Linked DNA regions of Desulfurobacterium sp. TC5-1. The protein of the gene in region 2 binds, or shares a complex with, the protein of the main gene of each other region. Links are inferred from orthologs where the notes say so. Each region holds a gene or a part of one and is shown on either strand. Other genes may lie near its edges.

Evidence for each region.
Region 1: the proteins of mnmG (region 2) and mnmE are in contact, whole or in part, in a solved structure (PDB 9HIP), measured with the Escherichia coli proteins. The link is inferred for Desulfurobacterium sp. TC5-1 from one-to-one orthologs.

Annotation. Positions count from the first base shown.
Region 1 is NZ_ATXC01000001.1:1,332,575-1,345,673, reverse strand. Bases 8,519-11,517 are described here. They hold mnmE (tRNA uridine-5-carboxymethylaminomethyl(34) synthesis GTPase MnmE), read right to left. Parts: upstream 10,713-11,517; coding sequence 9,324-10,712; downstream 8,519-9,323. Other genes in these bases: ligA (NAD-dependent DNA ligase LigA), read right to left, coding at 10,709-11,517; H153_RS10175 (hypothetical protein), read right to left, coding at 8,519-8,626. In the rest of the region: H153_RS0107050 (sulfide-dependent adenosine diphosphate thiazole synthase), read right to left, coding at 1-268; ribosome-associated translation inhibitor RaiA, read right to left, coding at 494-1,054; H153_RS0107040 (fibronectin-binding protein), read left to right, coding at 1,127-2,092; H153_RS0107035 (universal stress protein), read left to right, coding at 2,108-2,578; H153_RS0107030 (universal stress protein), read left to right, coding at 2,616-3,089; H153_RS0107025 (SDR family NAD(P)-dependent oxidoreductase), read left to right, coding at 3,157-4,104; H153_RS0107020 (methyltransferase domain-containing protein), read left to right, coding at 4,108-4,902; H153_RS09555 (hypothetical protein), read right to left, coding at 4,977-6,656; H153_RS09550 (DUF2357 domain-containing protein), read right to left, coding at 6,643-8,094; more of H153_RS10175, read right to left, coding at 8,486-8,518; more of ligA, read right to left, coding at 11,518-12,880; H153_RS0106985 (ketopantoate reductase family protein), read left to right, coding at 12,971-13,099. UniProt on the Escherichia coli protein: Exhibits a very high intrinsic GTPase hydrolysis rate. Involved in the addition of a carboxymethylaminomethyl (cmnm) group at the wobble position (U34) of certain tRNAs, forming tRNA-cmnm(5)s(2)U34.
Region 2 is NZ_ATXC01000001.1:959,490-977,145, reverse strand. Bases 13,094-16,093 are described here. They hold mnmG (tRNA uridine-5-carboxymethylaminomethyl(34) synthesis enzyme MnmG), read right to left. Parts: upstream 15,548-16,093; coding sequence 13,640-15,547; downstream 13,094-13,639. Other genes in these bases: H153_RS0104930 (SAM-dependent chlorinase/fluorinase), read right to left, coding at 15,548-16,093; rsmG (16S rRNA (guanine(527)-N(7))-methyltransferase RsmG), read right to left, coding at 13,094-13,647. Also shown: H153_RS0105020 (potassium channel protein), read right to left, coding at 1-172; H153_RS0105015 (RusA family crossover junction endodeoxyribonuclease), read left to right, coding at 249-794; H153_RS0105010 (FAD-dependent protein), read left to right, coding at 748-2,304; H153_RS09355 (DUF123 domain-containing protein), read left to right, coding at 2,301-2,741; trpD (anthranilate phosphoribosyltransferase), read left to right, coding at 2,745-3,779; H153_RS0104995 (toprim domain-containing protein), read right to left, coding at 3,808-4,188; H153_RS0104990 (hypothetical protein), read right to left, coding at 4,196-5,122; H153_RS09350 (menaquinone biosynthesis protein), read right to left, coding at 5,164-5,973; H153_RS0104980 (ATP-binding protein), read right to left, coding at 5,951-6,898; H153_RS0104975 (hypothetical protein), read right to left, coding at 6,909-7,115; H153_RS0104970 (ABC transporter permease), read right to left, coding at 7,108-8,304; H153_RS0104965 (ABC transporter permease), read right to left, coding at 8,308-9,504; H153_RS0104960 (ABC transporter ATP-binding protein), read right to left, coding at 9,501-10,190; H153_RS0104955 (efflux RND transporter periplasmic adaptor subunit), read right to left, coding at 10,191-11,432; H153_RS0104950 (TolC family protein), read right to left, coding at 11,429-12,670; H153_RS0104945 (GNAT family N-acetyltransferase), read right to left, coding at 12,765-13,028; and 4 more genes. UniProt on the Escherichia coli protein: NAD-binding protein involved in the addition of a carboxymethylaminomethyl (cmnm) group at the wobble position (U34) of certain tRNAs, forming tRNA-cmnm(5)s(2)U34.

The DNA.
Region 1 (13,099 bases), 370 kb from region 2 along the record:
CGCTGAATTCGTCAAGTATTTCTCTTCCCATTTCCTGGACAACTATTTCGTTGAAGAACATAGCGCCAGCCCACATTCCGCCGCCGATGGAGAGTTTCCTTTCAAAAAGAGACACTCTGAGTCCTTCTTTTGCAAGGTAGTATGCGGCCACAAGGCCTGAAGGTCCGCCGCCTACAATTGCAACGTCAACTTCAAGGTTCGAGAGAAGTTTCTCAGTGAATCTCTCGATGATTGCTTTTGAGATTTTTATCTCGCTGAGGTTCTCCATGCTGTTCCTCCCGGTATTAAATTTGCCTTAAAATAAAAAAGCCGCTAACTTTTAGAAGTTAGCGGCTAAAATCCTAACGCAGAGTAGGAATTTTAGCCGCTCCCTACGCCGGCATTACCCGGATCAGGTTCAAAGGGTTGTCCGGTTTCCCGGACTCTCAGGGACTAAGTCCCACCCCTGCGGCTTCAATTCTTAAATTTATCAAAGTTTTTTAACTTTTCAATCTCACGTACAGGAAGGAATTTCTATAAGTCCTAAATTTCCATCCTTTCTTTTATAAAGAACGGCCGCTTTTTTTGTAGAAGCATCGCAGAATACAACAAATTCTCTGTTAGAGCTGAGAAGTTTAACAGCAGCGTCTTCAACGGTTATCGGCTTGTAAAGTTCTGGTTCTACTTCAATAATCCTTATGGGTTTTTCTACAGTCTCTTCTTCTATGAGAGAAAACTCTTTTACGCCTTCTTTGTTGTTTCTCCTTGATTTTTGTACTTTCTCTTTTAATCTTCTAAGTTGCTTTTCGGCGGCATCAACGACTTCATCTATAGATGTATAGAGGTCGTCCGTTTCTTTCTTAATTCTGATTGTATGATCAAAAATGTTGTATATTACTATTTCAACGGAAGCTCTGTACTTTTCCTTTGAAACGATTACATCGGCGAATACTTCTTCTTTTCCACCTCCAAGATATTTTTCGAGACGGCTGAATTTTTCCTCAATAATGGACTTTAGAGCGTCTGTGAGTTCCAGGTCTTTTCCGATGAGGTTTAGCTTGAGAGTCGCCATCATACCCCGTCCTCCTTTTTCTTTGGTCTTATATTTAAAGTAACGCCAAAACCAAAAATTGGGAAGAGAGGTATTGTGAAAAAAGTTTTTCTCCTGTTTTCCGGTGGTCTTGATAGCATCATTGCCGCAAGATTGCTGAAACTTAGAGGATTTGATGTTGAGGCTGTTCACTTCAAAACGCCCTTTTTTGGAAAGGAAGAGAGTGAATTAAAAGGGCTTGCCGATAGAATAGGTGTTGAACTTAAGGTTTTTGACATTACAGATGAGTTTTTGCCCATTTTGAAGAATCCGCCTCACGGCTACGGAAAGAACGCCAATCCCTGTATTGATTGTAAGGCTTTAATGCTCAGGAAATTAAAAGAGGCTGCCGGCGGTGGAATAATTGCAACAGGTGAAGTTGTAGGTCAGCGTCCAATGTCACAAAGAGCTCAGGCTCTGCGGCTTATAGAAAAAATAGCGGGTCTTGAAGAACGAATTCTGAGACCTCTTTCTGGAAAGCTTTTACCACCTACAGTTTATGAAAAAGAGGGATTTATAAAGAGAGATTGGCTTTTAGATATTCAAGGACGTTCAAGGAAAAGGTATCCCGAGATTGTAAGGTTTCTCGGGATAGATGCTGATTTACCTACACCTGCAGGTGGATGTCTTTTAACTCAACCTGCTTTTGCAAAAAAGGTAAAAGATTTGATTAAACACGACCAGTTGACGAAAAGAGATATTGCCCTTTTAAAAATAGGCAGACATTTTAGACTTTCGGATGGTAAGCTTGTTGTTGGAAGAAACAGAGAGGAAAATCTTTTTCTTAAAAATTTTGTGAAAGGTGGGGATATTCTGTTTTACTCGGTTGACGTTCCAGGTCCTGCTGCTATTTTAAGACACTCTTTTTCACCTGAAGATGTTGAACTTGCTTCAAGAATAGTAGCAGGATATTCCGACGGTAAAAACAGAGATGCTGTTCTTGTTGCGGTTGAAAGGGATGGAAAAAGGGAAGAAATTAAAATAAAGCCCCTGCTAAATTTTGATTCTTACAGGGTGACTTGATACGGGGAGGTGAGGATGCCGCTTTTTGAAAAGGTTTTATACTCTACGGACTTTTCTCCTCTTGCAGAGTATGCATTTCATTATGTTAAGAGGCTCAAAAGTGCAGGAATGAGAGAAGTTGTAATCGTTCACGTCGTTAACGAGCTTTCCGTTGAGCTTCCCGAAGGATTGGACGTTATGCAGGAAAGGGAAGCCATGGATGTTCTTTCCAGGGCAGATAGGGAGTATCTTTTAAATGTTATTGAGAGAGCCGAAGCTTTAGAAAAGGAACTTAAAAATAAGGGAATTTCTGTTAAACTAAAAATAGTAGCGGCTTCTAATACTGCGGGACAGATAGTGAAGGTGGCAGAAGAGGAGAATGTGAACGTGATTGTTATTGGTGCTCATGGTAAAGGACTTTTAACACAGCTTATTCTTGGTAGCGTTTCTCATGATGTAGTTAGAAAAGCGAAGTGTCCTGTACTGCTTGTTAAAAAGAGGGATTAATTGATAAATCTTTTTATCAGGCGAGGGGGAGGTAAAGATGTCAGTATTCGGGAAAGTTCTTTATGCAACCGATTTTTCGCCACTTGCAGAGTATGCCTTAAAATTTGTGAAGAAACTTAAAAGTGCCGGAACAGAAGAGGTAGTGATAGTTCATGTTGTTGATTCGAGAACGACGGCACTTCCTGACGGTGCGGATCTGATAGAGAGAAAGACAGAACTTGCGCTTGAACTTCCTGAAAATGAAGCAAAGCACCTTTACGAATTGATAGAAAGAACGAGAGCCATAGAGAGAGATCTGAAGAAAGAGGGATTTAAGACAAGACTTTGTTTGAAAGCTGCACCGGATGTTTCAAAAACTGTTCTTGAAATTGCAGAGAAAGAGAAAGTGGATGTTATTATTCTTGGTGCTCACGGTAAGAGTCTTTTAGCTCAGCTTATTTTAGGAAGTGTTTCACTTGAAATAGTTAGAAAAGCAAAGTGTCCTGTTCTTCTTGTAAAAAAGAGAGATTAAGTTAGCTTTTCCTCTTCCTGAAAATTTGAGATAATGTATTGTTAGAATTTATTTTTAAGGGAAGAGGATGAAAAGGACGCTCGTTACCGGGGGAGCAGGATTTATCGGTTCTCATCTTGTAGAGGCTTTAGTTAAAGAAGGCAGAGAAGTTTTAGTTTTTGACGACTTTTCTACTGGAAAAATTGAAAATATTCCAGACAGCAAGCTTGTTCACGTTGTTAAAGGAGATATTTCTGATAGATTTCAGGTAGAAAACTTGTTTAAAAAATACCGATTTGATACGGTTTTTCACCTGGCAGCCATTGCATCTGTTGTAAAAAGTGTTGAGAATCCGGAAGAGACTCACAAAACAAATTTTGACGGGACGCTGTATCTTCTACAGGAATCTGTTAAGTACGGTGTTATAAGGTTTATTTTTGCTTCTTCAGCTGCCGTTTACGGAGATCTTCCGGGACTTCCCAAAAAAGAGACAGATCCGGTTAAACCTTTAACGCCTTATGCCGTTGACAAGTACGCTTCTGAAAGATATGTAATTAACGCTTATGAGCTTTACGGACTTAAAACTACCGCTTTAAGGTTTTTCAACGTATTTGGTCCCCGTCAGGATCCTTCATCGCCCTACTCTGGAGTAATATCGATTTTTGTTGATAGAGTTATAAGGAACCTGAAAGGTGAGAAAGTTGCGATAACGGTATTCGGTGATGGGAAGCAGACGAGAGACTTTATATTTGTCAAGGACGTTGTAAAGGCGCTTCTCCTTGTTGAAAGGTGCCATGAAGCTGTGGGAAGAGTCTTTAATGTGGGTACGGGGAAAGCCACCTCTTTACTTGACCTTCTTGATTATTTAGCAAAGATTGCCGGGAAACTTCCGCCGATTCACTTTGAGCCGCCGCGGAAGGGTGATATAAAACACTCCCTTGCTGATATATCGGAGTTGAAAAAGCTTGGCTTTTCACCCTCGTTTACCGCTCAGGAAGGGTTGAAACTGCTTTTTGAGTGGGAGATGGAAAAGTAGCTTATGGAGAATGAGTACAGCTGGAACGCGGGCGATTACGCTAAAAATTCACTTTTCCAGAAGAAATGGGCGCGGGAGCTTATAAAGAAGCTTTCTCTGAAGGGAAATGAGCGGATACTTGATATCGGTTGCGGAGACGGAAAAGTAACTTTTGAAATTGCACAGCATGTTCCTGATGGATGTGCCGTCGGGATAGACAGTTCGGAGGAGATGGTAAAGCTTGCTTCTAAAATGTTTCCGCCTTCGAAATATCCCAATCTTTCTTTTAAGCTTTTAGACGTTCGGGAAATGGATTTCTTTGAAGAATTTGACGTTATCTTTTCAAATGCGGCACTTCACTGGGTTATAGACCACAAACCTGTTTTAAGGAGAATGTTTAGAGCTTTAAAACCTGGTGGTAGGGCAGTTGTCCAGATGGGAGGGAAGGGAAATGCTGCCGGTGTTGTGGAAGTATTGAACAAAATAATGACTGAAAATCCGTGGAAAGAATACTTTCTTGACTTTTCTTTCCCTTACGGTTTCTATTCACCGGAAAGATATAAGCCACGGCTTATAGATGCAGGTTTTAAAGTTCAGTACATTGAGCTGAAACCTAAAATGATGATTTATGAAAGTGTTGAAAAATTTAAGGGCTGGATAAGAACAACGTGGCTTCCTTATATCAATAGAGTTCCTGAGGAGTTAAGAAATAGTTTTATTGATCTGGTTGTTGAGAGATACCTTGATAAACATCCTATAGACGGTAACGGCAGGATTAAGGTTTCAATGCAGCGTTTGGAGTTTGTGGCGGTTAAGTAAAATTTTCAAACCAATTTTAGAAATTGGCAATAAAAAACAATAAATTACTTAGTATTGCATAGTATTATATGGCTTTATATAAAGCTTGCAAAACCTTGTGTCTTCAATTTATATAACATTTCCAGAAGTTTGTGGGCTGTATGTTTGTACTTTTGATTGCTTATTGATTTTAAATCTGGAACTCCATTTTCTATTAAGTTTTCAGGTTTTTCTATACTAATTTCTTTTAAGAGTTTTACAATAGGATCCCATAATCTTTGTCTTGTTCCATTGAATTTTGGCAGGATTTTCATTTTTATAGCTAGGTCAAAGGCTTCATTAAGATTTTCAAATTTTAGTAAAGAGTTCTGGCTGTTATAAAGAAACATTATTATTTCATCAAAAACACGATATCCAAAATGTAAATTGTAAGGTTTAAGGATAGAGTTTATTTTTTCAAGCTTTTCGACGAAATTCTGAGGTTTATCTGCAAACTCTTTTATTTTTTCTTTATCTATAAGTGTAAATTTACCTTCGTTTATAAAGTCTTTTTTTAGTTGAGTTTTAAAGTCCTCCGTCATATTCGTTTTGTTATTTTCAGTGTTATCTTCCTTTAAAAATTTTAAGTATTCAAAAAAATCTCCGACATCAAATTCAATTGTAAAAGATCTGTCTAAAACTTTTGGAGAAAACATATATGTAGTTTCGTCTATGTTTACGGTACCAGCAAAGTAAAGATTGGGTGGGAGAAATAGTTCTTGAGGAACGTCATTTAAGTTCTCGCTATGAAGTTTTATACTTTGAGAAGTAAATCTAAAGTTGTCTTCTTTTAAGGAATTAATCCCTAAAGTTTTAATGAACTCTTTGAATTTATGGTTTTTCAATGCATCTTCTTTGTCTTCGAAGCGTTTAGTTTCTAAAATAGATAGAAAATCAGCAAAATAATATTCAACTCTTGCTAAGTTCATTTCATCAAATAGAATGAAAAACGGATCGGCTTCTTTTCCTTTTTCTGAATAGTTTTTAGAAGCCCTTAGGATAAACTCTAAAAGAGGTGTGGAATGATATGTTTCTTTTAGAGGATTGTAAAATCCGAGTAATGATTTTGTGTCTTTAAAGTCTGGCCTTATGGATATAAATTCTTTTTCGACTTTAGGAAAGCATTTTACAAACTCTTCAAAAATCTTTGTTTTTCCTGTTCCGGAAAGTCCGGCAAGAATCACAAAGCCTTTTGTTTTTAGGGAATTATAAAAGGATTTGATAATGTGTTGATCCAAGTTTAGTTTCTTTGAGAGACAATTTATTTTGTTTGCATTATACTCTATCTTTACTTTTGTATTCTTTTCACTTTCACTTATCCATCTTGTTATTATATCTTGAATTTCTTCCTCAAGATCATTGAAATTTCGGCATACAGTTTGTCCTTTAAAGATTTTTTTTGCAACATCCTTTATTTGATTATTTTCGAAAATTTTTAGTATTTTTAGTTCAATATAATTACGATAACTTTCGCTTTCATCTTTCCAAGCCTTTTTCAGAATCTGATATATTCTTTCATCACTCCCTTTTTCTTTTACTCTTGTCAGAACTCCCTTGTTATTGATAATGTCAAGAAAAAGTAAAATATTACCCTTTTCTACGTTACATCCTCCAGGTCTATCATTCCAGAAGTATTTCCTATCGTTGTTAATATAAATACCATCTAGTATAGTTTTTTTGAAATTTTCTTGCATTCGTTTATTTCCTGAAATCTTTATAACCTTATTTGGTTTCATTATAGACCTCCTTTATGGATATAGTAAGGTATCCAATACCTTTTAACTCTTTTTTACTATTATTTTTGAGGCTTTTTAAAACTTTGGTTAGGTTAAAGGATTCAGTATTGTTATTTTCATAATAGAACTCTCCATTTTCCTTCCCTATACAAACAGCAATTGCTGCATCTAACTGTAGACCATCTCTGTAATAATGCATATTTTTAAAGATATCGCTTTTATTATTATTGTCAAATAGTCTAAACTTTGCGTCAAATACTATCTTTTTATTTTTATCATCGAAATAAATCAAAAAATCAGGTCTAAATTCTAATCTTGAATATGTATATTTTGTTGCCTGAAAGTGTAATACTAATCCATTGTTGAAACTGAATTTAGCTTTATCATATATTGTTTTTCCTATTTTCTTTGGTTCAAAGTCAATTTCTACCTTATAGTTTCCAAACTCTTTTTTAAATTCTTCAAGCAATTTAACCAAAACATAGTATTCCCAGAGAGTTGCCATATCCTTTAATGAAAAGGCCAGATCCAGATCCTTAAAGAACTTGGGAATGTATGAAATGTGCAAAAGCCTATAAATCTGAAAAATTTCTCGATAACCTGCTTTTTTCATTAAAACTTGTGAACTTGAAGGAAAAATAGAAAGATCTCCTACTCTTGAGAAAATATCGCTTTGAAGTGCATATTCGATGTTTTCCTTTATCATCTGTAGTTCAAGAATAAACTGGAAATCCTTTAAATCCTCAGAAAGTATGTTTTCCAGTTCTTTTAGAAAAAGTTTTACAAATCTATTTTCCAGAGTATCATAAGTTTCATCTACTTCATACTGTAAGACGGAAATTGGAGAATATTTCTGTCCTTTATATTCAAAAATTCCGTTTTCTGTTTGATACAACCTTTCCGGGCTTTGACATATATCGGTTATTACTTCTGAATTTATATAGCTAATTTCCTCTAAACTTTTGTATGTTTTGTACTCAAAAAGTTTTCTGTGGGGATTAGAAAGAATAAGCTGTAGAGAGTTAATTAATTCATCTTTCTTTTCTAAAAGAAGTAATAATTTAAAAATTTTGCTATCGTTTAACGTGCTTTCTTCAACTGGAAACTTGGCTAGGCCAACTGTATAAATTATTTGTTCCTTTAAAAGCTTTTCCAGTATGTAGTTAAGAAATTTTTCAAATTTATTGGTATAGATATGATAAAAATTACTTAAAGGTTTTCCATTTTCATCTATAAGGCAAAAGTGTTCCGCTAGTTTCCTTGGTATTATTAAATATCTGTCTTTATTAGTTTCCAATATTCCAGTAAAGTTTTTAAAAACAACTGTATTGCCAATGATTTCTGCTTGGTCTTTTTCTACTAGATGGTCCATAATATATTTGAAAGTATCTTTTATTTCTTCTTTTTTGAATCCATATTCCGCAAAAATCAGTTTCACTTTGGCATAACTCCATTTTTGATTTTTTCTACAACTTTTTCTTTCCTCCAAATAGCATGAATTGTTTTGTATAAGTCGAAATAAATTAATTTAAGCAAAACCTACGAAATATGAAAATATAACTCCTATAAGGTTGTGTCAATAATTTTATGTAAGCCATTATGAATACCTTCTGCAGAACATGTTCTGAATCTCCTTCTTGGCTTCCAGAAAACCATTCACTATCCTTTTAGATCACTTATTGTTAAGCATTGTTACCCTTAAGTAAACGAACTTCAAAAGCAGAACTAACAGACGGTAACGCTTCTATTAGCTTAACTTACTTCCTTGTTTTCTTTATAGTCTTTATCTATCATCTGTTTTCAGATTTTAAAGTTTTCCAAAGGTTGCATCATAAAAATACTTTTATAAAAGCCGTTTTTGTTCCTCCGTGCTCTTTAAGAAACACTTTTCTTTCTACTGTCATGATGAATTCCAGTGTCTGCTTTACCACTTCTTTAATGATGTCTGGTAAAATTTTCTGTAGTTTCATTTTCACCTCCTGGGGTTGGTATTTGTGGGGTGTTCCCCAGGAGGTTTTTACCTAATTCTTCAAGCTTACACAAAATATCGTACACTACCAATGGGAATGTAATTTTTTGGGTTACAGTATTGTATGATTAAAGTATTATTACATAGAGTTATAATGAGGCAGATTGATACTATTGAAGAACTAGTGTCACTTTTAAAAAGAAAAAATTGTTGTCGGATAGGAATTGATGGTGTTAATGGTGTTGGTAAATCAACTTTGGTATGTCAGTTGTCCGATGTATTGATTGTAACTCATTTTTGTTTGGATGATTATCTGGATAAACGTAAGGGATAGTATTTAAAATATCTAAAGTATAAAGATTTAAAAACAGAAGTTTTGAAGTTTGACTGTTTTATTATTATTGAGGGAATTTGCTTGCTTCACGTTTTAGAAAGGATTAAAACCGAAATTGATTGCCTCATCTACATCAAACGAGTGCATAGAGGTGTTTGGTGCGATGAGGATTATTGTGATGTCTCGGATGTAGAGAAGTATATTAAAAAAGAAAGATTGCTTCTGAAACAAATAATGACGAAGTTAGGTGAACCGTGGTCAGGAACATTAGGAATAACAGAGGAAATTATCCGATATCACGTTAAATATAAACCTCACGAGGTGGCTGATATTTGTTATGTAGTGAGGTTGGATTGAATTTCTCTCACTTTCCGATACAAAACGTTGAAAATATAATATCCAGCATGTCTTCAACGCCTTTTTTGCCGACGATTTCGCCGAGGGTATCGAGGGCTTCGTCAAGGTCAAGGGCTAAAAATTCCGGTGATTCCACACCTGATTCTATACTTACTTTCATGTTTTGAAGGTTTTTGAGTGCTTTTTCAAGTAAATTTTTATGTCTTTCGCTTGTTATCATTGTTTCGGCTTCTTTAAAGAGTGTTTCAGGTTCAAGAAGGAGCTTTTTCATTATTGTTTCGGAAAGGTTTTCTATGCCTTCGCCTGTTTTTGCACTTATTTCAATGCAAGTTTGTTTAAAGTCTTTGCAGGTAACCTTTAGTCCCTGATCTTTTTTGTTTATCACGACTATGAGGTTAGGGTTGTTTTTTAAGATATTGTATATCTTTCTGTCTTCTTCGGTAAATCCGGTAGAGCCGTCAATGACAAAGAGTATAACGTCTGCTGTTTTCAGTTTTTCCATTGTTCGGCTTATGCCTATCTTTTCAACAGTATCTCTTGCTTCTCTGATGCCGGCGGTATCTATAAGGCGAACGGGAATGCCTTTCAGCGTTACTGCCTCTTCTATCACATCCCTTGTCGTTCCGGGAATGTCCGTGACGATTGCTCTTTCTTCCTTTAGAAGGGCGTTAAGGAGGGAAGATTTACCGACGTTTGGCCTTCCTGCTATCGCTATTTTTATGCCTTCACGAATAATTCTGCCGTCGTCGTATGTCTCAAGGAGCTTTTCTATGTCTCTGGCTGCTTTTTCAACCTCTTCTTTTACCCTGCCCGTTTCGATGATTTCAATTTCTTCTTCCGGAAAGTCAACGGCTGCTTCTATGAATGCTTTTAAGTGAAAGAGCCTGTCTCTTATGGATTCTATCTTGCTGCTCAGGTTTCCTTTAAGGTGGTTTACGGCAACTTTCAGTGATAATTCACTTTCAGCGTTGATTATTTCGTTTATCGCTTCCGCCTGGACAAGGTCAATCCTGCCGTTTATGAAGGCTCTCTTGGTGAATTCGCCAGGTTCTGCAAGGCGTGCGCCTTCCAACAGAACTCTTTTGAGGATTTTTCTAACCACATAAATTCCGCCGTGGGAGTGGATTTCCACCACGTCTTCGCCGGTGAACGTTTTTGGCCCTTTCATGTAAACGGCAAGGACTTCGTCTATCTCATTATTGTTTTCGTCAACGATAATGCCGTAGGTCATCTTTCTATCTTCAAAGGTTTCTTTTGGTTTTCCGCTCTTTGTTCTGAATACCTTTTTAAGAATTTCAGGGGCTCTTTCCCCTGAAATTCTCACGATTCCAATGGCACCTTTTGATAATGGCGTGCTTATTGCCGCTATCGTGTCTTCGCACAGGTAGTCTTTCATACTTTTATCCCTTTCTCTTCAAGGATTCTGGCAACTTCGGGATTTTCCTTTGCTAAAGGTTTTATGAACTCTATGAATTCCTGTTCGTTCATCCGTTTTATTCCTAACTTCTCAGCCTTTGCAAGTTTTGATCCGGGGTTTTCACCTACGACCACGAAAGAAGTTTTTCTTGTTACGGAGTTTGTTGGATTTCCGCCTAAAAGTTCTATGATTTTTTGTGCCTCTTTTCTCTTAAAGTGCTCAAGCTCGCCGGTGAATACGACGTTCTGTCCTGCTAAAGGTTTTGGAAGTTCTCTCTCCTCTTCCTCTTCCGCTGTTCTCTCAAAAGTGAAGCCAACATTTTTGAGCTTCTCTATCATTTCGATGTTTTTCTCTGCTTTAAAGAAGTTTTTAATGCTTGTTGCGGTAATTGGTCCTATTCCGGGAATGGAAGCAAGTTTTTCAAAAGGCGCATTCATCAGTTCGTCAAGATTTTTGAACCGCTTTGCAAGGAGCATTGCTGTTTTTTCGCCAACATGTCTGATTCCAAGAGCTGTAAGTTTTTTGTAAAACTCTGCACTTTTTGACTTTTCTATCTGGGAAAGGAGATTGTCTGTCTTTTTCTCGCCCCAGCCGGGAAGTCTGATAAGCTGGCTTCTGTCAAGGGTATAGAGGTCTGCGATGTTTTTAACAAAGCCTTTTCTGGTAAGCAGGTTTGCGGTTGACTCACCAAGTCCTTTGATGTCAAGCACCTTTCCCCAGTATATAAGGTGTTCTTTCAGTTGAGCCGGACAGTTGATGTTCGGGCATCTTGGAACGGCTTCGTCAAGTTCGTGAACGATTGGTGAACCGCACTCAGGGCATGTTTTAGGTACTTCTATCGGTTTTTCTTCTCCTGTTCTTCTCTCTTTTACAGGAGCAACGATGTAGGGGATTGTTTCGCCGGCACGTTCAACGATAACGTAGTCGCCGATTCTGATGTCTTTTCTCTTTATCTCGTCAGGGTTAAAGAGAGATGCCCTTGATACAACAACACCGCCAACCTCAACAGGTTCAAGGACTGCAACAGGTGTAAGAGCTCCTGTCCTTCCCACCTGCCATACGACGTCTTTTAGTTTTGTTACTGCCTGTTTTGCCGGGAATTTGTATGCAACTGCCCAACGTGGATGGTGGAGTGTTTCGCCAAGTTTCTCCCAGGCGCAGGTGTTGTTTATCTTAACGACCATTCCGTCTGCTTCAAAGTCCCAGGATTCTCTCTCTTCCTGACACTTCATTATATAGTCTATAACTTCGTCTATTCCTTTGCATAGCTTGTTTAACGGTGAGACTTTAAATCCGCAGTCCTTAAGGATTTCAAGGGCTTCCCACTGGGTTTTAATGTCTCTGCAAAGTTTTTTCGGTTCGCTGTAGAGGATGAAATAGGTGTAGCAGTCAAGTTTTCTCTTTGCAACTTCGCCCGGATCTTTCAGTCTCATCGTTCCGGCTGCCGCGTTTCTCGGGTTTGCAAAGAGTGTAAGTCCCTGCTTTTCCCTTTCTCTGTTAAGTTCTATGAAAACGCTCCTTGGCATTATGATTTCGCCACGGAGGGAAACCTTTTTTATGCCGTGTTTTGAAAAGGGTGCTTTTAAAGGAATGGATTTTATGGTTTTAACGTTCATTGTTACGTCTTCGCCGACAAGTCCGTCGCCTCTCGTTACACCTCTTACGAAGATGTCGTTTTCGTAAACAAGCTCTATGCTCGCACCGTCAAATTTTGGTTCAACGACGTACTCTAACGTCTCTACGCCGAGAGCGGTTCTTACCTTTCTGTCCCATTCCTTTAAATCTTCTGCTGAGTAAGTATTTTCGAGGGAGGTCATCTCGGCCAGATGTTTAACCTTTTTAAATTCGCCGGTGAATGCCGGTGAGATTCGCTGTGTTGGTGAATCTGGCGTAACGAGTTCAGGAAAATGCCTTTCTATTCCTTCAAGTGCGTGGAATAGGCGGTCGTACTGGTAGTCTGAAATAACTGGATTTGCTTCAACATAATATTTATAATCGTGATACCTTATGACTTTTCTTAAATCTTCCGCTATCTTTTTTGCTTCTTCTTTTGATAGCTTTTTGATGAAGTCTTTTTTCTCTATTTCTTTTAGAAGTTTATCTGTTAATGACTGAAGGGCTTCTTCGTCTTTTACCGTATATCGCATGGCTTACCTCCGCTAAAACCTTACAATACAAAATATAATATCCTCTTTTGGTAAGATTTGGAAGTATAGAACAGATTGCGGGAGATTGCCATGAAGTATGGTGTAATCGGTGTTGGTGGTGTTGGCGGCTTTTACGGAGGTATGCTTGCAAACGGCGGAAAAGCGATTGTTTTTATCGGTAAGTCCCACCATGTGAAGGTTTTTAAAAGCAAAGGTTTA
Region 2 (17,656 bases):
CGACTGTTGATATAGTTATTATTACGTGCCACAGCGCATCAAAAAAGGACCAGTGTTCTATTAGCATTGTTCCTAAGGTAGAAAACAGGATAACACTGAGTAAAAGCATAAGAATGCGGATAAACTTTCTTACCACATTTTTTCTAAGGTACTCTATCTCTTGTACGGACATTTCCCTTCCTTTTGTGTAAGTCTTTATTTGTTACAATTTTCAGGAAATTATATCATTAACACTGGAAGTGCTTTTTATGGAGAAATTCCGTTTCTATTTTGTCGGTAAAATTCCAAGTAAGGCTAACTATAAAAAGATTTCTCACAGAAGGGTTTACGGTGAAATGAAGCCTTTTATTATTAATAATCCTTCCGTTCTTTCTTCACAGAGAGAGGCTGTTTTCCAGTTTCACATTCAGAAACAGAAATATGGGATGGAGCATTTTCCCATAGAGAGACCTGTTAAGGTTTCCTTCTCTTTTTTGCTTTCAGGTCGGATAAAACAGAGGGATATTGATAATGCTGAGAAATTTATAGGTGATGCCCTTGAGAAAGCAGAGGTGCTCAGGAGAGATTCGCTGATATATGTTAAGGAGAAGGTTGAAAAACGTTTGGGTTTAAGAAGGTTCGATGAGATTGTAATTATTGATATAGAACCTCTTGAAGAGGAAGTTGTTTGTGAACTTGAGAGGGAGATAGAGATTTTTGAAGATGGACTTTTAAAGTTTTTTGAAGAGCTTAAGATAGAGGTTCCTCATGCTGGTAGAAGGAGAGGTAAAAGTAAAGATAGGCGAAAGGCTTGAAGACAAACTGAGAGAGAAGGGGTATCCTTTAAGGTTCGCCATTTTAAAGAAATCACTTGATGCAAGGAAGAAACCGGAGTTTGTTTACCGTTTGCTTTTTGATGTTGACGAAGAGATAGCAGAAAGGTTGATTGCGTCCGGTTGTCGCATTCACAAGCCCCTTCCTGAAATAGAGATTCCGTCTGTTAATAAGAATTTAAAGGTCGCTGTTGTTGGTTCTGGTCCTGCCGGCCTTTTTGCTGCCTATACGCTGTTAGCTGGTGGGGTTAGAGTTGTTGTTTTTGAGAGGGGCAAAAGGATTGAAGAGAGAGAGGAAGATGTTCAGAGATTCTGGGTAAAAAGAGTTCTTGATGAAAACTCCAATGTTCAGTTTGGTGAAGGTGGAGCCGGAACATTTTCAGACGGAAAGTTAACTACAAGGGTAAAGGATAAGAAAAAACATTTTGTTTACAGTGTGCTTGTTGAACACGGTGCACCCGAGGAGATACTTTACCTTTCTAAACCTCATATCGGTACCGATAAGCTGAGAAAGGTGATTCCTTCTATGAGGAAGACCCTTGAAAGTGGCGGTGTTGAGTTTCGTTTTTCTTCGCTTGTTGTGGGTATGAATGTAAATGAGGGAAAGGTCACTTCCCTGAGAGTGAGGGACTTAATTGAGGATAGGGTTTATGAAGAAAAGTTTGATGCAGTTATTTTTGCAATTGGGAACAGTGCAAGAGATACTTTTTCAATGTTTAAAAATTTTAACGTGGAACTTACTGCAAAGCCTTTTTCCGTTGGTGTGAGGATTATCCATCCTCAGAGGTTGATAAATAGAATGCAGTACGGAAAATACTTTGAGAATCCTGACCTTCCACCGGCAGAGTATGCTGTAACTGCAAAGGCCGGGGATAGGGGCGTTTTTTCGTTCTGCATGTGTCCCGGTGGTGTTGTTATCTGTTCCTCCTCAGAGAAGGACACGGTTGTTACCAACGGTATGAGTAACTTTGCAAGAGAAGGTGTTATGGCAAACAGTGCCATAGTTGTTCAGGTTTTTCCCGATGATTTTGGTAATGATCCCCTTAAGGCAGTTGAGTTTCAGAGAAAGCTTGAAAGGGCAGCCTTTATGGCAGGTGGTGGTAACTATGCTATGCCTGCCCAGAACCTTATGGACTTTATAAAGGGAAGGGAAACACCCTTCAAGAAACTGCCAAAACACGGTTTTATTCCTGAAATTTCGCCTGCCCGGGTTGACCGTATTCTGCCTCCGTTTGTTACAGCTTCGCTTAAAAGGGCTTTTAAATATTGGGAAAAGAAATTGAAGCGTTTTGTCAGTGATGAAGCTACAGTTGTGGGTGTTGAAACCAGAACTTCTTCTCCCGTTCGGATATTGAGGGATGAGCGGTTTAGAGCTTTAAATTTTAAAAATCTCTATCCGGCGGGTGAGGGGGCAGGTTATGCCGGTGGTATAACAAGTTCTGCCATTGACGGTATGAATGTTGCCCTTTCCATTCTGGAGGATAATAGTTGAAGTCCAGAATAGAATTTCCAGATAGCAGGGGAACCTACATTATTGTTTTTAACCTGAAAAAAGAGAGAAAAATTCAAACGAAAAGAAGAGTTTTTCTTCTTCCTGAAGCGACTTACGGTTATATTGGTTCTGCTTTTGGTTCGGGCGGATTAAATAGCAGATTAAATAGACATTTGAAGAAGAGAAAAAAGAAACACTGGCATTTTGATTACGTTTCTACGTCAAGGTTTTTTACTCCAGTTGCCGTTTACTGTTTTTTAGAAAAAAGAATTGAGTGTGAAATTGCTGAAAGGTTTAAGGGTGTTTTTAGTGCTATTTCAGGCTTTGGTTGTTCTGATTGTTCCTGTGTTTCTCACCTTTTTATCGTTAATTCTCTTTCTGAAATTGATAAAATTGTTTCCGATTTACCATTTATCGTTTTCAGATTCAGGGGGTGAGTTATGGAATATCGGGCAGTTCTTGAGAAGGTAATAAAAAGAGAGAACCTTTCTTATGAGGAGACCAGAGAGCTTTTTGGAAAGATCATGGGGGGTGAGCTTACGCCGGCGCAGATAGCAGGTATTCTGGTTGCTCTGAGAATGAAGGGTGAGACGACAGAGGAAATAGCGGGTGCCGCTTCTGCGATGAGAGAAAAAAGTAGAAAGGTTTATCTTTCAGAGAGCCTTAAAGAGAAGATAGTGGATACCTGTGGAACTGGTGGTGATTTAAAAGGAACGTTCAACGTTTCTACGACGGTTGCTTTTGTCCTTGCTGCTGGTGGTGTTCCTGTTGCGAAACACGGCAACAGGTCTGTTTCAAGTAAGTGTGGAAGTGCCGATATCCTTGAGGCTCTTGGTGTAAAGATAGACCTTCAGCCTGAAGAAGTTGGGAAATGTATAGAAGAAACGGGATTTGGTTTTATGTTTGCTCCAGTTTTTCATCCGGCTATGGCAAATGTTATAAAGCCAAGAAGAGAACTTGGTGTCAGGACAGTTTTTAACATTTTAGGACCTCTTACCAACCCTGCCGGTGCCATGAGGCAGCTTATGGGTATATTTGACGGCGAACTTTCAGAGAAGATTGCCGGTGTTCTTTTAAAGCTTGGAGTTAAGAAAGCCTGTATAGTTCATGGTTTTGACGGTATGGATGAGATTACAATCTGTGAAAGAACGAAGATAACTGAACTTTTGGACGGTGATGTTAAAAGCTATGTGGTTTCTCCGGAAGATTTTGGCTTTGAAAAAGCTGACATTAAAGAAATAGCTGCTGCAGAAACTCTTGACGATAATAAGAGAATGATAGAGGCTATTTTGAAAGGAGAAGACAAATCTGCTAAAAGGGATATGGTTGCCCTTAACGCCGGGTTTGGTTTTTACGTTGCAGGGAAAGTTGCTTCACCTTCTGAAGGTGTGAGACTTGCTCTTGACCTTTTAAACGAAGGTAGGCCTTTTGAAGTTTTGAAGAAGGTGATTGAAGTAAGTCAGCGGTTCCAGTGAATTTTATGCCTGTCTTCGGACAGGCTTTTTAAAAAGCCATTCTCAGTTTTTCCGGGATCTCCTCAACAAATTTTAGCCCGGTTTCTCTTAAACTTTCTCTGAAAGAGGTATCAACCTTAATGTTGTATTTTGAGAGAACTCTTTGAAGTTTTCTCGCTATTTCTTCACCTTCTGGATCAAAGTCTGTTATGAGGATTACAAGCCTTATGCCTTTTTCATCGGCCAGCATTTCTGAGAAAGAGTGAAATCCCATGCCTTTTAATGCAAATACCGGATAAACGCCAAACCTTTCTAATGCGGCTAAATCCCTCTTCCCCTCAACGACAACGGCCGTGTTTTCCGCTGAGTTTAAAAAATTTTTAAGGGACAGAATCCAGTTTTTAAGCTTTTTTACACTTTCTCTTTCCATCCTTTCCTCATAAAAACTTGCTGAATATTATGCCCATGGAAAGATTGTATAAAGCTGGCAGAAAACTCTGTATAAATATAAGAATTATCGTTACTTTCATGGGATAAAGTCCCAGATAATAAGGTAGAACATATGCCCACCAGGCTCTTAAAAATGTAAAGCATGCGTTTCCGATAAACATAGCGCCTAAAATTTTTATAAGCGGATAGTGTTTTGCAATCATTACTTTTATAAGACCATATGCCACTGGAGGGCTTATGGCTGCTGTTGCTACGTAGGTTGCGCACAGGTTGTCAAGCCCCGCCCATTTAAGGAGAGGTGACATAAATGTAAGCATTTTGTCCATTATGCCATGATTTATAAGAAATGTGACAAATCCAAATAGAGGTGAAAATTTTATAATGAACTTTCCCCCCTCTTTTAGGCCTGAGGCTATTCCTTTTTTTAAAGTTTCGTAGTTAAGCTGAATTTTTATCGTTTCACTGTCGTTTCCTGTTCTTTTTATGTTTTTGTAGATGCGTCTTCCTGTTATAAGTACGATAAACAGAACTACAGTGTCAAAGAGGAGTCTTAAAAGGCCATAGTAAACGGCAATCCATCCTATTAACGGTATCAGAACAGGAAAGTAGTATCTGTAGAGAAAAGTTATTCTCATAGGAAAGTTTGAAGCGGCAGCGGTAATGTAAAGGTCTCTCGGTTTTATCTTTCCCTCTTTCAGCAGTTTAGAGGCGTGAAGGTGTGCTGCCCGGGGACTTACAAGGTAGAGAATGGGGATGGGCGATAGTAGCGGATGAATGCCTATTTTAGAAAGTTTTACCGTTTTGAGTCCGAGCCAGTTAATAAAACCCGTTTCAACACTTATGGCAGCTATCAGATATCCAAAGGTTATTGAGGATATTATCATTAAATAAAGTCTGAAAAAGTCTATGTGCATGCAGATCTCCGCGGTGATTTGTTAGAGAAAAATATAGGAATTCAGGTAGAAAGCAGGAACTTTTCGACGTCTATTTCAAAACCTAAAAGGTTTGCAAACTTATTGATAGCTTTTTTATGAAGGTTTGTCAGGTCGTAGTTGAGGCACTTAAAGTATTCCATGCATTCATCTTCCGTTAGTCCAACTTTTTTAGCATACCTTTTAGCTATCTTCTCAAGATGTGCCAGACCGTAACTTTTTGATTCTATGAATTTTTCAAAGATTTTTTTAACAGATAGTGGATGATTTTCAGCAGTATCCCTTCTTACTGCCCAGACGGCAAAGACAAATGGAAGATCGTAGATGTTGTGCCATTCCTCCCCCAAATCGTATATGAAGCGGTAGTTTTTGTCTTTTAGAAGTTTGAAGGCGTCATCACCTATTGCCAGAACGGCTGTTGCACTCTTTGGAAGATTGCCTTCCTTCATGCTGTAGTAGTAGTAGTTAGGTTCGACACCATACCGATTTTTTAAAAGGTATTCAATAAGTGCCCTTGAGGTCATTGAACTTTTTGTAAGCCATACATCTTTTCTGTGGAGCTGATGGATTGGCAGTTTTGAGAAGAAGAGAACACTTTTTACTCTTCCAAAAGATGATATTGAAAGGTCTGGAAATAGAAGGTACCTTTCACTGTTTGTTATGAATTCGTAGGAAGATATGGGGCTTACATCTATTTTTCCTTCTCTTAAAAACTCGTTTAGGGCAGAGGGTACTGCCTCTGTGAACTGGTAGTCAAAGGGTACGGCGCTGTCAATGAATCCGAAGTATACAGGTAGAACGTTTATATATTCAATTTTTCCCACTTTTAGCATTTACACCTCTTATCTTCTCAAGAATTCTGCAGACGGAACACACATTTGCAGTTGTTGGCATTCCGCAAATTTTGCACGGTGTAAGATTGTATTCCTCTTTTGCCTCTTTTTCAAACAGTGGTTTAGCTTTCTTTAAGAATTCTTTGTAAAACCTGAGTTTTGTCCCTGCCATTTTGTGTTCAAGGAAGGCAAGGGCCTGTTTGTAAACGGGAGAAGTTGCAGTTTTTGCGTTGGGACAGCCCGTTTCCATGAAATCTATTCCTTTTAAAATGGCGTAGCTTACAATCTCCTTTTCTGTTAGAAAGCAGAAAGGTTTTACCTTCCTTGCAAAGCCCTCTCTTTCACTAAGAACAGGATATTGTCTGCCAAGGTATCCCGTTTCCCATCTTATGGTGTTTGAAAGCAAAACTGCAGATTCGTCGTCAAGGTTGTGTCCGGTTGCTACTGCTGATAGGTTTTCCTCAATGGCTATTTTGTTCATCAGGTATCTTTTAAACGTTCCACAGACAGAACAGACGTCTTTTCTTCCCGAAAGCTTTGCAATCTCTTCTATTGTGTAACCGAATTCTTCTTTTAGGTCAAAGACGATAAGCGGACGATTTAACTTTTCTGAAAGTTTTTCACAGAGTTTTAGAGATTTTTCTGAGTAATTATCTTTACCTATACCTAAAGATATGTGAATACCTACCGTTTCAAAACCAGCCTCTGTTAAAAGCTGCCATAAAGATAGACTGTCTTTACCACCGGAAACAGCAACGCCAATTTTTTCTCCTCTGTTAAACATGGAAAAGTGTTTTATAGTTTTAAGCGTTTGTTTTTCAAACCATTCTAAAAAGTGATTTTTGCAGAGGGCAAGTTTGTGGTGTCTTATAAAAATAACAGCTTTTTCTCTCTTCCCTTTTGCTTTACAGATTTTACATAGCATGTAAACCGCCTTAACCTTTTGAAGTAGCTACGACTATTTTAACCTTTTCCCCTTCGTTTATCCTATCATCGTCGCATAAAAGTTCCTTCCCTCTGATAACAACGGCAGTTTCAGGATAGATTGAAAGTTTTTCAAGTAAGGAATCCACCCTTATGGAACGCTTTTTTATTGGGACGGTTATCACCTTTCCATCTATTTCGACGCTTATTTCATGCATCCTTCAGTATCTCCTTCGGTTCAAAAGATGTGGCTCTCATTGCCGGATAGACGCCTGCAATAAGTCCAACTGCCACAGAGAGTGCTATGGATATAAGTATTCCTTTTACCGGGATATATGGCTGCCATTTTGCTATTTTTGCGATGATGTTTACAAGCCCCGTTGCTATTACGGCGCCAGAAACAGAACCGGTTAGAGAGAGAATTGTTGCTTCCGTGAGAAACTGTTTGAAGATGTCCATCTTGGTTGCACCAAAAGCTCTCCTGACACCAATTTCTACAAGTCTTTCATAGACAGATAGTGTCATCACTGCTAATATTCCAAGTGCACCGACGCTGAAAGCTATTGTTGCTACGGTTACGCTAAGAACAGAAAATATTTCCATCGCTTCTTTTTGAGTGTTGACAAGGTCTTCGTAACGGCTTATGGAAAAGTCTTTTTTTCCGTGCCTCTTTTTAAGGAGGGAAGAGACCTCTTTCATCGCATTGTCAACAACCTTTTCAGATACGGGTAGGACATAGATGCCATCTATATAGTCAACGTTTTCCAATCTTCTTACTGCACAGCTTATCGGGACTAAAACTCTGTTGTCTAAGTTTTCACCCGATATGTCTGTTCCTTTTTCAGGCAGAACGCCGATTATCTTGTAGGGGGCGTTGTATAGGTAAAGGGTTTTTCCAACGGGGTACTTTTCACCAAAAAGATCTCTGGCTACCTCAACACCAATGACAGCTACCTGTCGGAACTCTTTTACATCGTTTTTTGTTATGAATCTTCCCGCTGCAGGGTATGAAGAGGTTATTTCTGCGTAGTTTTCATCAACGCCTAAAACTTTTGGTGTTGAGAACTTTCCATTTGCGTGAACGGGAGGATAGACCTCTTTTATTGGTGATGTTTCCTTTACAAGAACACACCTTTCTCCAATTGCTTTTGCGTCTTTTAACGTTAATGTTGGAAAGAATTTTACCTGAAGCAGCCTTCCACCTAAGTTTTTGATTTCTCCGGGAATAACAACAAAGACCTGACTTCCCAGGTCACCAAGGTACCTATTTACCTTGTTTTTCATGGCGCCTGTTATTCCCATCATGAGGACAAGTGAAAAGACGCCAATGGCAACGCCTATGACCGCTAAAACGGTTCTCTTTTTGTTACTTCCAAAATAATGAAGTATCGTTTCTATCTCTATCATCACTTAAACCTTTGACCTTAAAGATTCTACCGGTTCAAATTCTGCCGCTTTTTTAGCCGGTGCGTAGGATGCTATCAGTCCAACTGCAATTGAAAAGGCAACTGCAAGGATAAAGGCTTCAACAGGATAAACCACGGGTATGGAAAGCAGCGGCAAGACGATTTTAACGCCTAAGAGTCCTATGGCCGTTCCAATTATAGCTCCAAGTATTGCTATTACGACACTTTCTGCCATTATCCTTATGAGAATGTCCCTTTTTGTTGCTCCCATTGCTCTTCTAAGTCCTATTTCCCACTGCCTCACGTAGATATTTATGTAGAAAATACTTGAGAGAACAAAACCACCAACGACTAAAGCCGTTATGGATGCAAGTCCCAGGAACATTGATAGACTTGCACTTATCATGGACAGCACTTTTTTCACAAGAGACGGCGTAATTATTGTAAGTTCCTCTTTTACGTCGTGCCTTTTTGATAGTAGCTGTTTTGTCTCTTTTAAAATGAGATCGTACTCGTCCATGTTCTGGACGCGAAATCTTATAAGTGATATGTTGTCCTCTTTGAGTGGAAAGACAACCTTTTTGTATATGGGATAGGGTATAAAAATTCTGTCGTCCATGTTTCTTCCCTGAGGTGTTTTTCCCCGCCTTTTATAGACGCCAACGATTCTAAAAGGTGTTTTTTCAACTATAACCACTTTTCCTATGGGGTTTTGATTGGGAAAAAGGAAATTCGCAACATCCCATCCGACGATGCAAACCTTTCTGAAGTTTTTAAAGTCGTTAGGGGTGAAATCTCTACCTACATCTATGTGGTAGTCCCAGGAGGTTATCCAGTTTGGACCGACGCCAAAGCTGGTTGTTGTCTTTGCGTACTTTCCGGCAGAAATTCTAACGGGTTTTATCAGTCCGTATGTAAGTGCGAAGATGCCTTCAAGCCTTGAAATTTCCCTTACATCTTCCATTGTAAGTGTCATTGTTCTGTGTCTTGGGCCTGCTCCCATCTTTCCCGATACTATAAATATTGAATCAGGTCCAAGTTTCTGAATAATCTTTCTCGCCCTTAAGGTGCTTCCCTGTATGGCAGCAACAATCAGAACAAGAGATGCCACGCCCATTACAATGCCAAGCAAGGCAAAGGCTGTCCTAACCTTATTGTGGTATAGAGACGAAAATAAGTCCTTAAAGTAAAGCCCGTTCACTCTTCAATCACTCCATCTTTTATTCTGACAATTCTCTTTGCGTAACGGGCAACTTCAGGGTCGTGGGTAACGATAAGTATTGTTTTCCCCTCTCTGTTAAGTTCCGTAAATATTTCCATAACCGCTTTTCCGGAAGCCTGGTCAAGTGCACCTGTCGGTTCGTCGGCTATGATGAGAGATGGAGAGTTTATAAGAGCTCTTGCTATTGCAACTCTCTGTTTCTGCCCGCCGGAAAGCTGGTCCGGTCTAAAGGGTATTCTCTCCTTTAGGCCAAGGCGCGTCAGTATCTCCTCTGCCTTCTTTTCAGGTGTTGTATCTTTAAATACTTCTTTTTTTTCACTACCTTTGAGGTAAATTGTTGGTAAAAGGACATTGTCTCTTACACTCAGGTATGGAACAAGATAGAAAGACTGGAAAACAAATCCTATGTGTCTTCCTCTTAACCTTGATATTCTGTCGTCATCAAACGATGATACGTCTTCGCCCCGGAAGTAGTATTTACCACTGGTAGGTTTGTCAAGGAAACCTATTATGTACATAAGGGTTGATTTTCCAGAACCGGAAGGACCCATTATGGCAACAAAGTCACCTTCGTTTATGGTCAGGTTTATTCCTTTTAGGACCTTTGTTTCTATGTCTCCCTGATAGAAAGTTTTTGTTATGTTTTCAAGCCTTATAAGTTCCATTTACTTCACCTTTACCTTGAGTGCTATGGTATCGCCCTCTTTGAGACCTTTGACAATTTCCATGTACTTGTCGTCAGACCAGCCCACTTCAACAGGAACTTCTTTCACTTTTCCGTTAACAACCTTGTAAACCACGTACTTCCCTTTTTTCCATTTAACGGCACTGTTTGGAACAACCAGCACATTTTTCTTGATACCTATAATAATTTCGTTATGGGTTGTCATGTCAGGTTTAAGAAGAGCTGCCTTCTTAAATCCTCTTGCAACGACGATGTAGTAAACGACATTGTTAAGAACTTTTGGTTCCGGATATATTTCAACGACTTTTCCTTCAAAGGTTTTGTTTCTGTACGTATCAACGGTGAATTGAACTTTCTGTCCTTTCTTTATCTTTCCGATCTCTGTTTCATCTACGTATATCCAGTTTTCAAGCTTATCAGGAACGAGAATCGTTACAAATTCAGGTGCGTTCAATCCTGCTACCACGGTTTCTCCTTCCTGTGTTGAAACGTAGGAGATAACACCGGATTTAGGTGCATAGATGTATGAGTAGGAGAACCTGATTTTTGCCTGTTCATACTGGGCTTTTGCCTGCTTGAGTTTTTCCTTAAACTCTGTTTTAAGCTGTGAGAGTGCTTCTTTCTCTTTTTCAAGTGCAAGCTTCGCCTGTTTTACGGCTTCCTCTGCCGCTTTTAAGCTGTTTTTGGCATTTTCGTAAGCTGCCTTTGCCTGTCTGTAGGCGTTTTCTGTTGTGTAGCCTGTTTTGTAAAGGTTTTCCTGCCTTTCGAACTCCCACTTTTTGAGGTTGTAGTTTGCCCTTTCCGTTTTAAGTTTAAGTTCTGCAGATTTCAGGTTTGCTTCTGCACTTTTAACGGCAAGCTCCTGTGTTTTTATTCTCTTAGGATAGTTCTTTTCTATTTCTTTCAGGTTTGCTTCTGCTATTTTTAAGTTTTCTCTTAGTTCTCTGTTGTCTATTACGGCTATAAGATCACCTTTTTTAACAAAGTCGCCAACCTTTACATTCTCTTTTAAAACAGTACCGGATATTCTTGCTCCAACCTTTACCTTTGCACCCACCTGAGGTTTCATCATTCCGGACGCTTCAACTACATTTTTTACCATTCCCCTCTTTACCTTTGCCGTTTTTACAGGGATTAATTCCTTGCTCTTTCCCCTTTTAGCGATAAACACGCCTCCGGCTATCAGTATGATTATTCCTATCAGGGCTATTATCTTTTTCACTTTGATCCTCCAAGCATTCCAGCGCTTTTAAGTAGTTTGTAGTAAGCTATATTAAGGTTAACCAGATTATCGGTAAAGTTTTCTTCAGCATTTGTGTATTCGTTGTAGGCCGAAAGCAGAGATACAAGGTCAGAAACGCCCAGTTCATATTCATTTAGTGTTCTCTCGTAGGTTTTTTGAGCAAACCTCAGGTAACTTCTGGCATTTTCAAGGTTTGCCTTTGCCGTTTTGAAGTCGGTATAACTATCTAAAACCTCTTTTTTAATCTGATTTTTAAGTTTTGCAAGTTCAATTTCTGCCATCTCTTTCTCTTTTTCGGCAGATAGCGCTGCGTATTTTGTTTGGAATGAGTCAAATATCCTCCAGTTAAGGCTTACCTGAAAGTTGTAGTTTTCATTTTCAAATGACAGGTCGTGACTCTCTCTAAAGTACGATGCTGAAACAGTTACAGAAGGTTTGTTGCCGTCTTTTACAGATTGAACTGACAGTTCAGCGGTTTTTATCTTCAGTTTCTGAATTGCTATCTCTTTTCTGGTTTCTACTGCATTTTCAACAAGTTCCTTTACGGAAGGGACTGTCAGGTTGTCAGAAAGTTTTACGTCAGCTGTTATGTTCCTGTCGGTATTTAAAAGGCTCTGCAGTGCCGTTTCTATCTTTTCCTTTTCACTTTCTGCGGCGATCAGTGTGCTTTTTGCCTTTTCCACGTTTGCACGGGCTTTTAAGACGTCCGTTATAAGCACAAGTCCCTGGTCGTACCTTGACCTGGCTACCCTGTATATTTTTTTGGCGTTTTCAAGCTCTTTTTTTCTTAACGCTATCTTCTTTTCTGCTCCTTTTAATTGCAACAGGTAGCTTATTCCTTGAAGGTATATGTCTTCAAATGTTTTATCTATTGCTAATTTCTGGCTTTCTATCTGAGCCGTGTCAATTTTTACCTTTGTCCTTGTCTGAAAGTTCCAGATGTTTGCCGTTGCTGTTATTCCGGCGTTGTAGTCGTTTTCCCACGCTTTCCCCGTTGTGGTTGTGTACGGATAAAACCTTGAGGCTGAAGCCTGAATGTTGAAAACAGGAAAGAATTTTTTTAGGTCTGCTCTTTTCTGGAACTGCGCTGATTCAAGGCTTTTTATGGACTGTTTAACTTCGAGGTTGTTATTCTTGAGAGCCTCTTTAAGCTCTCCTATGGTCATGCTGTAGCCGTTTGCCGTTAAAAGAAGCAGCAGTGCTATCGTCCTTTTCATCTCTTCACCTTATCCTGTGAATCTTCGTTCAGTTGTGTATCAAACTAATACATTTCTCTTTAATAGTCAAGTGCAAATGATTGTTGTTTGCGTTTTATTCATAAATCAGCTCGTGTAGCTGTTTGCGTTCAAGGTATTTTCTTGTGTATTCGCAGAGCGGGTAGATTTTCATTCTCTTTTCCTTAGCCATTTCTACCAATTTTGCATTGAGTTTTCCGGCAATGCCCTTTCCTCTATGGGATTCAGGGACGTAGGTTGTTGTTACCATTATTATGTTTTGTTCAATCTTAAACTTTACAAATGCCTCTTCTTCTCCTAACTTGAGGACAATTTTTTCGCCAACAATTTCAGGTTCCAACGGGCTCCTCCTTTCTTATGAAGAGAAAGTGTCTCTTAAAGTTTACTCCTTTAAGGTCAAGATCTATCCTTTCAATTATAAATCCGGGAATCTCGCCTGTAAACGGCTCTTTTCCCCGGTAGATACACAGCACGGCACGGTTTTCTAAAAAAGGCTTTGTGATTTTAACAGCACTTTTGGGGTCTTCCACGGCCCGCATTGTTAAAATATCAAACTTTTTATCTGTTAACTCCTCAATCCTTGTGCACTCTATTGAAACGTTGTTAATTTTCAGTTCCCTTTTCACCTGTTCCAAAAAAACGCACCTTTTGTGCCTTGGTTCCACAAGAGTAAACGTTGTTTCGGGAAGCGCGATGGCAAGCACCATTCCTGGGAATCCGCCACCTGAACCAACATCTGCCACGTGCTTATCTTTTAAGTTAATTCCAGCTTTTTCAAAAGCTTTGATTCCTGTCAACGAATCAAAAAAGTGCTTTTTCTCAATCTCTTCGTCTGAAAGTATAGATGTGATGTTTATCCTTTTTCCCCACTTCTTTAAAAGGGATTTATAAATCTCAAGCTTTTCAAAACCTTCATCTGGCAGGGTTATGCCATTTAGGGCGCAGAGGTTCTCAAGCACCTTTTCCCTCTCTACGGGACTTCCATCTGTTTATGTAAACGGAAAGAATAGATATTGATGCAGGCCTTATACCTTCAAGTCTTGATGCCTGCCCGAGTGTTAGAGGTTTTGCCTCCTTGAGTTTTTGCTTTTCTTCCGTTGATATGGGAACAGAATCATAATCAAAGCCTTCAGGTATTTTTATGTTTTCCAGCTTTCTAAATTTTTTGACATCTTCAAGTTGTCTCTTTATGTAGCCTTCGTACTTTATTTCTATCTCTGTTTCTTCAAGTGCTTCTTTTATCGTTTTTTCATCTACTTCTGAGGGTTTTGGAAGGTTGACTATTTTAAGAAGGGAAGAGAGTTTAACTTCCGGTCTTTTTAGAATGTTGTAGCAACTGACCGTTTCTTTTACGGGTGTTGTTCCCTCTTTTTCAAGCATAGGGTTTATTTCTTCCGGTTTAACTTTAAGCTCTTTTAATTTTTCTATGAAAACTTTGACAGTTTCGTACTTTTTCTTTACTTTTTCGTACTGCTCTTTTGTGATTAGACCAAACTTGTAGCCGTACTTTGCCAGTCTGAGATCAGCGTTGTCGTACCTTAAAATAAGCCTGTATTCTGCCCTTGAGGTGAAGAGTCTGTAAGGTTCTCTGACTCCTTTGTTTACAAGGTCATCTATCATAACACCGATGTAAGCTTCGTCTCTTCCAAGAACAAATTTTTCGTCACTTTCCTTTGCAGTTAGCGCTGCGTTAATACCTGCAACGATTCCCTGTCCCGCTGCCTCTTCATATCCTGTTGTTCCGTTTACCTGACCTGCGTTGAAAAGCCCTTTTATTATTTTTGTTTCAAGTGTTGGATATAGGTGTGTTGGATCTATGAAGTCGTACTCAATCCCGTAAGCCGGCCTTATTATTTTTGCGTTTTCCAATCCCGGTATTGAGTGAATTATCGCTTCCTGAACATCGTAAGGTAAACTTGTTGACGTTCCGTTCGGATAAAACTCTATAGTATCTCTGCCTTCAGGTTCCACAAAAACGTGGTGCCTCTGTCTGTCGGGGAACTTTACAATTTTATCCTCTATTGAGGGACAGTATCTAACGCCTGTTCCTGTTATTAATTTTTTTTCACCATACATCGGGGAACGATGAAGGTTTTTCCTTATGATTTCGTGGGTTTCAGGTGTTGTATATGTTATATAGCAGGGTATCTGCTTGATTTCCCTTGGCTCTGTCCAGTAGGAAAAAAACGGAGGTGGTTCATCGCCAGGCTGCTCTTCCATTTTTGAAAAGTCAATGGTTCTTCCGTCTAACCTTGTCGGTGTTCCTGTTTTAAGTCTTGCAACGCGAAAGCCGTGCCTTACATAGAAATCGGAAAGTTTGTTGGCAGACGGCTCCCACATTCTGCCGCCTTCGAATTCTTCGAATCCGATGATAATTTTTCCCTTCAGGAACGTTCCGGCTGTAACTACTACCGCCTTTGCTGCGTATCTTGCCCCTATGTGTGTTAAAACACCTTTTACTTCCTGGTTTTCAACGATTATATCGTCAACTATTTGCTGTATTATGTCAAGGTTTTCAGTATTTTCTATAACCATTCTCATTCTTTTACGGTAAGCTTCCTTGTCTGCCTGTGCTCTTGGAGCTCTGACAGCAGGTCCTTTTTTCCTGTTGAGGATTCGAAACTGGATGCCTGTGGCGTCAATGTTTTTTGCCATTTCGCCACCCAGGGCATCAATTTCTCTAACCACCGTTCCTTTTGCCACGCCGCCAATTGATGGATTGCAGGACATTTCGGCTATTTTGTCAACATTTATGGTGAATAGAGCGGTTTTACATCCCATTCTCGCTGCAGCAAGTGCTGCTTCACATCCTGCATGGCCGGCTCCAACAACTATTACGTCATAGATGCCGTCCCACATTTAAAACTCCACCACTACTTTGGTTCCCCTTGTGGCTTTTAATAGCCTTGCGGCAGAGGCCATATAGGATATCAGCTGATAGTGACCTTCCGGGTTAACTGATATGAAAAATTCTCCTTTTTTCTTACCCCTAAAATTTAAAGAGGAGGATGTGATTTCGACGCCGTTTATTTCGATTCGCGAAGGAAGTTGTCCGTTGTATTCCATATTAAGTATTAGGTTTCCAAAACTGTCCACGTCTATAATAATGCATTCAAATTTTCCGGGTTCTATCTCTTTTGGAGACGGTATTCTAAACCTTTTGATGATTGAAAGTTCTTTCTGGTCACCAAGGTAAAATGGCGATTGGAATTTTGCAAGCTGGGCAGCGATGGGAGCAAGCTGGTTTCTTCCTCTGAAGTTGCCTTTTCCTTCAATGAAGTAGTGATCGGCAGTAATAATATAAACAGAGTCTGCAGGTTCTTCCTCTAACATTAAACTTGGAATGCCGTTGTTTGGTGTTACTATGTAATATTTTTCAGTTGAAATGATTATCAATTCTGCTGAAGGATCTGGATCTACAGCTATTAGAAAAACTGTTCCTGATGGAAAGTATCTGTAAGACCACTTTAGTTTGATTGCTGCATCCACTAAATCAAAGGGTCTGATATGGTGAGTTATGTCAACAACCCGTGCTTCGGGATTGTTCATGTAAAGCGTTGCCTTTAAAGTTCCAACGTAGGCATCTTTAAGGCCGTAATCGCTCATTACAGCTATCAGGTTTTCCATCCCATCTCTCCGTCTGTTTGTTGTGTAAGACTCTTTAAGCTTAATTCTAACCTATTAGCGAAAGTTTTTAAATCTTCATCTGTTTCTGGAATTAACGGTTCACCGATTGCAATTTTGCACTTTGAAAATGGGTAGGGTACTAAAAATCTATCCCATGAACCAAGAGCCTTTCCCCTATTTGTCGAGAAGGTTACCGGAAATACAGGAATTTTAGTTATCATTGAAAGTTTTGCCACCCCTGTTTTTAATTTTTCTCTGGGTCCCCTGGGTCCGTCAGGTGTTATCGCTATGCTGTAGCCGTTTTGAAGTGCTTTTACGAGATTTCTAAAAGCTTTATCTCCACCCTTTTTTATTCCTGTTGAGCCTCTTACTGTTCCAAAACCGAGTTTGTGTATTATTCCTGCTATTTTTTCTCCGTCGCGGTGTCGGCTTATAAGAACTTTTACAAGTTGCCCTTTGTCTTTAAATACGAATGGGAGAATTAACATCCTTCCATGCCAGAACATATATATTCCCGGGTTTTCAGGTGAAGGGAGCCTTGCTCCCTTTTTAAGGTGAATTTCTATTCTAAGTGTTTTGAGATATGCATTTAAAATCAAAGTAATGAATGTTTCCTTCACACTATTTAACCTCAAACTTTACTTTTAAGGTGAGGCTCTTTATTGGGATGTTTTTGGGTATTGGCGGAAATGGTGCAGAGTTGTAAATGGCGTTTATTGCAGCATCGTTGAAGAGGCTGTCGGTTGATAGCTTCTCAATGTTGAAAGAAGTCATTTTTCCCTGTTTGTCTATTGTAAAGGAGAGTTCTACCTTTAAGTCCTTTCGAGTTCCGGCGTAGGGGTTTTTCCAGTTGCTCATTATTATCTTTTTTATCATAAGCGCATAGGGTGCAATAGAGGAGCCTTTCACTTTGAGATCTGAAAAAGAATTTTTCCCTGTTCCGCTTGTGCTGTCAGAAATGGATAAAGTGTAGCCGGTATTTCCTAAAGATTTGCTGTTTTCTCTTTCTGAACTCGGTGCATTTTTGTTTCCGGTTTTATAAATATTTGTGGTTTTTATTTCGCCTTTTTTTAAAACTTTTGAGATTAAGCTGTTTTTAGAACTTCCTCTGCTGTTTTTCTTTGTAATCAATCCTGAGGGAATTTCAACTCTTATGTCTGCATTAGAAAGAGAGGTTGACTTGCCGGGATTACTTTTTAAAGCTATGAGGTTTGATTCGACTTCTGTGTCAAGGCTGAAGGCGTTAAAGTCTATAACTTCAAACTCTGTTGTTTTGAGTATGCTGTTTTTAATGTGAAATATGCTTAAAATGGAGGCGTGTATAAGAATAGAAATGGCGAG